DNA from 2 places in the Halomonas sp. YLGW01 genome. Region 2 is predicted to be linked to the other one. Evidence: predicted binding sites of a transcription regulator. Region 2 holds the regulator's gene; the other holds the start of a gene.

Region 1 (4,321 bases), 1.3 Mb from region 2:
GAGCCGAGTGATCCGGCGCGTAGCCTCTTCGACCGGAGCGTGGCCTGGGTGTCCCGGGGTGCGGCCTGGCTGGTGTTCATCGCCATGGGCATCAGTGTCTTCGAGGTCATCATGCGCTATGGCTTCGACTCGCCGACCTCCTGGGTGCACGAGACCGTGGTCATGCTGGTGGCCGTGAGCTTTGCCCTCGGCGGTCCTGCGGCGCTGGCCGGCAATCAGCACATCCGCGTGCGGGTGCTCTACGACAGCGCCGGGCCGCGCCTCAGGCTGTGGCTGGACCGTTTCAATGACCTGGTGACCCTGGGCTTCTGCCTGGCGATGAGCTATGCCGCCTTCGTGATGTTCTGGGATGCCTCTCATAATCCACTCGGCGACTGGTCACTGGAGCGCTCGGGTACGTCCTGGAATCCGCCGTTTCCGGCCCTGGTCAAGGGCATCATCATGGCCTCGCTGATGGTGATGAGCGTCCAGGCGCTGATTCATAGCGTCCAGTCGCTGCGCGCCAAGCCGACCACACACACCGAGGGGAGCCGGTAATGGATATCGCCGACGGAACACTCTTGCTGGTCGGAGCCATCTTCGCGCTGCTGGTGACCGGCCTGCCGCTGGCCTTCATCACCGGCCTGGTGGCGTTGGTCTTCACCTTCGGCTGGTTCGGGGGCAATGCCTTGCCGCTGGTCACCAGTCGGGTATTTGGCTTCGTCACCGAATATTCGCTGGTGGCGGTGCCGATGTTCGTGCTGATGGCCTCGTTGCTGGATCGATCCGGCATTGCCAAGGATCTGTTCAACGCCATGCGGGTCTTCGCCGGCCGGCTGCCCGGCGGGGTCGCCGTGCAGACCATCGTGGTGGCCTTCTTCCTGGCCGCGCTGTCCGGCATCATCGGCGGCGAGATCGTGCTGCTGGGCATCCTGGCCTTGCCGCAGATGCTGCGTCTGGGCTATGACAAGCATCTGTCGATCGGTGTGGTCTGCGCCGGCGGGGCGCTGGGCACCATGATGCCGCCTTCGATCGTGCTGATCATCTATGGCCTGATCGCCAGCGTGTCGATCGCCGACCTGTTCACCGCGGCCATCACGCCGGCGGTGATCCTGATGGGCTCCTATATCGCCTATGTGCTGGTGCGCTGCCTGCGCAATCCGAGTATGGGCCCACCGATGACCGATGCCGATCGTGAAGACGGCTTTTCCTCCCGCTGGCAGGCGCTCAGGGCCATCATGGTGCCGGGGCTGATCGCCTTCATGGTGCTGGGCACCATCTACGGCGGCGTGGCCTCGGTGACCGAAGCCGCGGCGATGGGGGTGTTCGGGGTGCTGCTGGCGATCGTGCTGCGCGGCGAGTTCTCCTTCAAGACGCTGCACGCAAGCCTCGGTCAGACCATGACCACCTGCGGCATGATCATCTGGATCGGGATCGGCGCCGCGGCACTGGTCGGGGTCTACAACCTGATGGGCGGCAACCGCTTCATCTCGCAGATGATCCTCGGCATGGAGGTGGAGCCGATCGTGATTCTGCTGGTGATGATGGCGATCCTGCTGGTACTGGGCATGTTCCTCGACTGGATCGGGGTCGCGATGCTGGCCCTGCCGATCTTCGTGCCGATCGTCGTGCAACTGGGCTACAGCCCGATCTGGTTCGGTATCCTGTTCGCGGTCAACATGCAGGTCTCCTTCCTGTCACCGCCGTTCGGGCCGGCCGCCTTCTACCTGAAGGGGGTGGCGCCGGCCGGTATCAGCCTCAAGGACATCTTCGTGTCGCTGCTGCCGTTCATTGCCATTCAGCTCTGCGTGCTGTTCGCCTTGCTGTTCTTCCCCGACCTGGCCATGTGGCTGGTCTGATGCATGACAGGATGGGCTCTGCCTGAGCGGATGCCCCGGCCACCTGGTGGTCGGGGCGTTTGTCGTTCAGGCGCACCGAGTCGAGGCGGGTCTCGTATGTAATGGAAGGAATGGCACACCCCTTGAGGGAGCCAGGTAGGGTAACGAAGTGCTCAGTAGCTCTCTGGGAATTATTCGACTCATTGACGGCATATGAGGCGGCCATGGCGCTGAGATGGAAAGGAAACTGAAAGGCGTGATGATAAGTGATAAGGGGTTGTGGGGGAGGGAGGGTATGCGCCATATGTTGGCGCATTCTCAGGAATTCCCTACTGATGTTTGTCGGCTTTAATGCCGATTTTCTTCAGGAATTTATCCACGATGATATCGGGTGACTGACGAATATTCAGTCGGATGGCTTCCGTATCTTCCGGTACTTCAAGATCAGCCAACTGGCTGTCCAGCATGTGCTCGCCGGCGAAGAAGTGGCCAGTGCGTCCGCCCAGACGCTCAAGCAAGACCTCTCGGGAACCGTCGAGATAGAGGATCTTCAGTTCGGGCGCACCCTGTCGCAGGACATCGCGATAGCGGTGCTTGAGCGCCGAGCAGCCGATCACCACATCCTTGCCTTGTTGCTGGTAGTCGCGGTACAGGTCGGCAAGCGTCAGCAGCCAGTCCTGCCGGTCGCTGTCGGTCAGCGGCTCGCCCTTGGCCATCTTGGCGATGCTGGCCTCACTGTGATGATCATCCGCATCGATGAATTCGGCATGTATTGCCTCGGCAAGACGGCAGCCGATATGAGATTTTCCCGACCCGGAGACGCCCATGACAAGCAGAGTAAGTGACGAGTTTTTCATTCGCTATTTCTCGACAGTGAAGGCGGTTGACGATACCGAATGATAGCGAAAATAAGCGGGCAGTGGCCAGCGGTAATATGGCGCATCCCTGCTCTTTGTGATGGGCTTATTGACGGTCTTGTTGATGCCGTGATGATCGGATTTTTATCATCGCAGACGCCTTCCTTTTCTGGTACTTGGCGACGCATCGGTGGGCGATGAAACATGATGGTGCAAGGCGTCGTCACGCCCTGGCATGAGTGCCTCATCTTGGTGCCTGAAGCGGGCGCCTGTATCGCCGTCGCCCGCTGCGCGACCAGAGACCATGCCGGATGCGGTCGTCTGGCACGCCGCGTGCTAGGGTCTTGTATATCGGCAAGATCATGCCCTTCAGCAGGTATCGTCCATGTCCTCCGTCCCGTCCTCACCGCCCCGCCTGGTCTTTACCGATCTCGATGGCACCCTGCTCGATCATGACAGCTACGAGTGGCAGCCGGCCGCGCCCTGGCTCGAGCGTCTGCGCCATGTCGGCGTGACGGTGATCCCGGTCACCAGCAAGACCCGCGCCGAGCTGATGCCGCTGCGTCAGGAACTGGGGCTTCGAGATACCCCCTTCATAGCCGAGAATGGTGCGGTCATTGGTCTGCCACAGGCCTGGCAGCATGCGCGTCTGGATCGCGATCCGACCCATGTCGATGGCCTGGCGATCAAGACGCCAGGCATCGATATCGGCTTCCTGCGCACGCGCCTGGGGGTGCTGCGTGATCGGCTGGGCGTGCGGTTTCGTGGCATGGGTGAGATGCCCATCGATGACATCATTGCCCTGACCGGCCTTTCGGAGCATCGGGCGCGGCTGGCGCGGGTGCGGGAGGGCTGCGAACCCCTGATCTGGGACGACAGCGAGGCGGCGCTGGCGGATTTTCGTCAGGCCCTGGAGGCGGACGGCCTGTGCCTGATGAGGGGCGGTCGCTTCTGGCATGCCATGGGGCGGCTCGACAAGGGGGACGGGGTGCGCTGGCTAGTGGAGCGCTATCGGGCACTGCGCGGCCGTCTGCCCGAGACGCTGGGGCTTGGCGATGGCCCCAATGATGTGCCGCTGCTCGAGGCCGTGGATCGCGCCGTGCTGATCCCGGGCCATCATGGCCACACCATCAGCCTGACCAACCCTCATCAATACCTGGCGCTTCGAGCCGGTCCCTCGGGCTGGGCGGAGGGGATCGACCATTGGTGGGGAGACGAGCTCCCCACCCTGAGCAACGATGAGGAGAGCCGCGGATGAGCGACTTCTACCAGAACGGCATCATCACCAACTTCCATAACCTGATGCGGCGCCCGGTGGAGGCCCTGGAGGCCGACCTGGTGCGTTTCTCCCGGCGTCGCCCGATGGGGCTGATCCTGCCTTCGCTCTATTCCGAGCTCGAAGGCCCGGCGCTCTCCCATATCGTCGATGAACTGGCCAAGGTGCCCTATCTTTCCGAGATCGTGATCGGGCTGGACCGGGCCGACCGGGAGCAGTTCCTGCATGCTCGAGAGTTCTTCGCCAAGCTGCCCCAGCACCATCGTATCCTGTGGAACGATGGCCCCAGGCTCAAGGCACTGGATGCGGAGCTGGCCGAGGAGGGCATCTCGCCCCAGGAGCTCGGCAAGGGGCGCAACGTCTGGTTCTGC
Region 2 (4,321 bases):
CCCAGGAAGCCTCGATCTTTCGCAAACTGTCGGTCACCGACAACATCATGGCCATCCTGGAGACCCGCCGGGACCTGGACCGCGACGGCCGCCGAGCACGCCTGGAGGAGCTCCTGAACGAGTTCCACATCACCCATATTCGCGACAATACCGGCATGAGCTTGTCGGGCGGCGAGCGGCGTCGGGTCGAAATCGCCAGAGCCCTGGCCACCGAACCGGCCTTCATCCTGCTGGACGAACCCTTCGCCGGCGTCGACCCGATCTCGGTCTCCGACATCAAGTCGATCATCCGCGCCCTGCGCGACCGGGGCATCGGCGTGCTAATCACCGACCACAACGTGCGCGAGACCCTGGACATCTGTGACAGCGCCTATATCGTCGGCGACGGCGAGATCATCGCCGCAGGCAATGCCGAGGCCATCCTCGCCAATCAGAAGGTCCGAGACGTCTATCTCGGCGAGGATTTCCGGCTCTAGCCTCGACCCGGCGACTCGGGAGGCCTTGGTCGCCTCCCTACCCCGCTCCCTCGCTCCCAACCCCGCAGCGAGCAGGCGCTACCCCCTGAGCGGCACGAAAGTTGCGCATGGCACGCTTATTGCTAATAAATCATCACCAACGGCTTGCACGGCCTCCGGTCAACGGCTAAGTTAGTCATTCCATTTCTGCCTGACACGCGCCTTGCCATGGTCATGAAACCCTCGTTGCAACTCCGCGTCGGCACCCAGCTGACCATGACGCCCCAGCTTCAGCAGGCCATCGCGCTGTTGCAGCTCTCGACCCTGGACCTGCGCCAGGAGATCCAGCAGGCACTGGAAACCAATCCGATGCTGGAACTCGACGAGGCTTACGGCGAGCAGGACGTCGCCGAACCCCGCGAGGACGACTGGTCCACCGAGATCCCCAGCGAGCTGTCGACAGACAGCGACTGGTCCGACACCTACCAGGACATGGCGGCGCCGAGCGGCAGCGCGGAAGGCCCCGACCTCGACCGCAACGCCATCGGCGTAAGCCTGCACGATCACCTCGCCTGGCAACTGGCCATGGCCGATGTCAGCGATACCGAGCGCCAGATTGCCGAGAGCCTGATCGACGCGGTCACTCCCAGCGGCTATCTCGAGGGAGGCCTCGACGACCTGACTCAGGGCCTGCGTGCCCAGGGCCTCGACGGCCTCAAGACCGGCGACGTCGAGCGGGTGCTGCTGCGCGTGCAGCAGTTCGAACCGACCGGCGTCTTTGCGCGCGATCTGCGTGAATGCCTGCTGCTGCAGCTGGGCGCCCTGCCGCCGGACCTACCCCTGCTGCCCCAGGCCAAGCGCCTGGTGCGCCAGTTTCTGGAGGCCCTCGCCGGCGATGATCGCAAGCTGCTCAAGCGCCGGCTGCGGCTGGACGACGCCCAGCTCGACCAGGTGATTGCGCTCATTCGGACGCTGGACCCTCGCCCGGGCCAGGCCTTCGACAGCACGGGCAGTGACTACGTGATTCCCGACCTGATCGCCCGCCACACCCAGGAAGGCTGGCGCATCGAGCTCAATTCGGAGGCGCTGCCGCGGATGCGCATCCAGCCGGATTATGCCGCCCTGATCCGCCGGGCCGACAAGAGCGACGACAACACCTTCATGAAGCAGCACCTGCAGGAGGCACGCTGGCTGATCAAGAGCCTGTCGAGCCGCAATGACACCCTGCTGCGGGTGGGGCGCGAGATCATGGCCCGCCAGATCGACTTCCTCGAGCGGGGCGAGGAGGCCATGAAACCGCTGATCCTCGCCGACATCGCCACCAAGGTCGAGATGCACGAGTCGACCATCTCGCGGGTCACTACCCAGAAGTTCATTCATACGCCACGGGGCGTCTTCGAGCTGAAATACTTCTTCTCGAGCCAGGTCGGCGGTGACAGTGGCGACGCCCACTCCAGCACCGCCATTCGGGCTCGCCTGAAGAAGCTGATCGGCAGCGAGCCGCCGCGCAAGCCTCTCTCCGACAGCAAACTGGTCGACCTACTGGCCGAAAGCGGTATCCAGGTCGCCAGACGAACCGTGGCCAAGTATCGCGAAGCGATGGGCATCCCGCCGTCCAGCGAGCGCAAGCGACTCTCCTGATGTCGTGTGAAATGCCTGTTTTCAAGGCATAACCCATTGACTAAGCGTGGAAAAATCACCGAAAGTAGCTGCGTTGGAAAAGCGCCAAGCGAAGGGGTATGCAGGGCGCTAAAAAGGGTTACAATCGATTGGCCAACCGCAGGATAAGGAGCGTGCCATGCAAGTCAACATCACCGGCCATCACGTCGAACTGACCGACGCATTGCGTGACTATGTGAACGAGAAGCTCGCCCGCCTGGAGCGTCATTACGACAACATCACCACGGTTCAGGCCACCCTTTCCGTCGAGAAAGAGCGCCAGCAGGCCTCCTGCACCCTGCATGCCGCCGGTGCCGAACTGCATGCCGAAGCGGAAGACGTCGACATGTACGCCGCGATCGACGCCCTCGCCGACAAGCTCGACCGTCAGCTTGTCAAACACAAGGAAAAAGCCCAGGCGCGCGCCCAAGGCGCAGGCGCTCGCTGACATCATGACGTTGGAATCCATCCTGCCCCCGAGCGCGCCCTGTTCGGTGTGCCCGGGGGAAGCAAGAAGCGGGTGCTGGAGTTCTTCAGCACCTTCATCGCCCAGAACACGCCCAGCCTCGATAGCCAGGAGGTCTTCAGTCGCCTGATCGGCCGCGAGCGGCTAGGCAGCACCGGCATCGGTCACGGCGTCGCCATCCCGCATGCGCGCAACCCGCACTGCAAGTCTCCCCTGGCCGGCTTCCTCAAGCTCAGCGAGCCCGTCGACTTCGATGCCATCGACGGCGAGCCCGTCGATCTGGTCTTCGTGTTGCTGGTCCCGGAAGAAGCCGATGACGCCCACCTCGCCCTGCTCGGCCAGGTCGCGGCGGTCATGAACGACCCCGAGACACGCCAGCGGCTGCGCAACAGCGAGACGCAGCGCCAGCTCTATGACATCCTGCTGGAGGCGATTCGCCGCCACGCCAGTGATGGCCGCTCCGCCTGACCCCCAATCGGCGCCACGCCATCACCGCAACGATGCCCCTCGCCCACTGACCCGGTAAGCAGGAGACCCTCATGCAGCTCGTGATCATCAGCGGCCGCTCCGGCTCCGGCAAGTCGATCGCCCTCCAGGCGCTGGAAGACCTGGGCTACTACGCGATCGACAACCTGCCCGCCATGCTGCTGGATTCCCTGGTCGACGAGCTGCAACGCGACGCCAGTCGGCGCGCCTCCAGCGCCGTGAGCATCGATGCCCGCAACCTGCCCCATGCCCTGGAGCGCTTCCCGACGCTGCTCTCCGACCTACAGGCGCGCGGCATCCAGTGTCAGGTGGTCTACCTGACCGCCGACTCGAAGATCCTGCTCGAGCGCTACTCGGCCACTCGCCGTCGCCACCCGCTGACGCGGGACAGCCAGATGACCCTCGCCGAGGCCATCGACAGCGAGGAAGCCGCCCTCGCCGAGATCCTGGATCTCGCCGACCTGGTCATCGACACCTCCCGTCTGTCGGTCCACGACCTGCGCGGCCGCATCGCCGAGCAGGTGGCCCAGCATCGCGATCGGCAGATGACCCTGACCTTCGAGTCCTTCGGCTTCAAGGGCGGCGTACCGCTGGATGCCGACACCGTCTTCGATGCCCGCTGCCTCCCCAACCCTTACTGGGATCCTCGGCTGCGTCAATCCACCGGCCGCGACCGGGAAATTATCGAGTTTCTCGAAAGCTACGAGGACGTCGAACGCCTGGCCGGTGACATCATCGACTGGCTGACCCGCTGGCTGCCGGCCTACCAGGCCAGCCACCGCAGTTACATGACGGTGGCCATCGGCTGCACCGGCGGCCAGCATCGCTCGGTCTACCTGGCCGAGCGACTGGCCAACCACTTCGCCGAACACCACCCCGGCGTGCGTCTCCGCCACCGGGAGCTCGGCATCCATACCGCCGTGCCCCAGGCTCAAATGGACAGCAGGGACGCTGATGGCCATGCCAAGACGTGAACTCACCCTCATCAATAAGCGGGGCCTGCATGCCCGCGCCGCCACCAAGCTGGTGCAATGCTGTCAGGCCTACCAGGCCCGCGTCATCGTCAGCCACCAGGGCCGAGAGGCCGACGCCGCCAACGTCATGGCGCTGCTGATGCTCGCCGCCCCCTACGGCAGCGAGCTGGAGATACGGGCCGAGGGCGACGAGGCCGAGGCCGCGCTGGCCGCCCTGGTGGCCCTGATCGAGGCGCGCTTCGACGAGGATGGCTGAGCGTTCGCCCGCCTCCATGGCGCTG

What was found. The regulator sigma-54, encoded in region 2, starts transcription at its own class of promoters, with help from an activator protein. The targets are predictions, from matches to a motif close to TGGCACNNNNNTTGCTNT.
Region 1: the regulator sigma-54 is predicted to act here: its motif matches at 2,997-3,014, upstream of IEJ03_RS10795 (HAD-IIB family hydrolase).

Annotation. Positions count from the first base shown of each region.
Region 1 covers NZ_CP062005.1:2,338,080-2,342,400, reverse strand. The annotation lists gene IEJ03_RS10810 (TRAP transporter small permease subunit) at 1-537, shown strand, start outside; gene IEJ03_RS10805 (TRAP transporter large permease subunit) at 537-1,838, shown strand; gene IEJ03_RS10800 (gluconokinase) at 2,147-2,674, opposite strand; gene IEJ03_RS10795 (HAD-IIB family hydrolase) at 3,060-3,932, shown strand; gene IEJ03_RS10790 (glycosyl transferase) at 3,929-4,321, shown strand, end outside.
Region 2 covers NZ_CP062005.1:1,059,228-1,063,548, reverse strand. The annotation lists gene lptB (LPS export ABC transporter ATP-binding protein) at 1-476, shown strand, start outside; gene IEJ03_RS04935 (RNA polymerase factor sigma-54) at 684-2,096, shown strand; gene raiA (ribosome-associated translation inhibitor RaiA) at 2,254-2,562, shown strand; partial or broken gene ptsN (PTS IIA-like nitrogen regulatory protein PtsN) at 2,567-3,048, shown strand; gene rapZ (RNase adapter RapZ) at 3,120-4,040, shown strand; gene IEJ03_RS04915 (HPr family phosphocarrier protein) at 4,027-4,296, shown strand.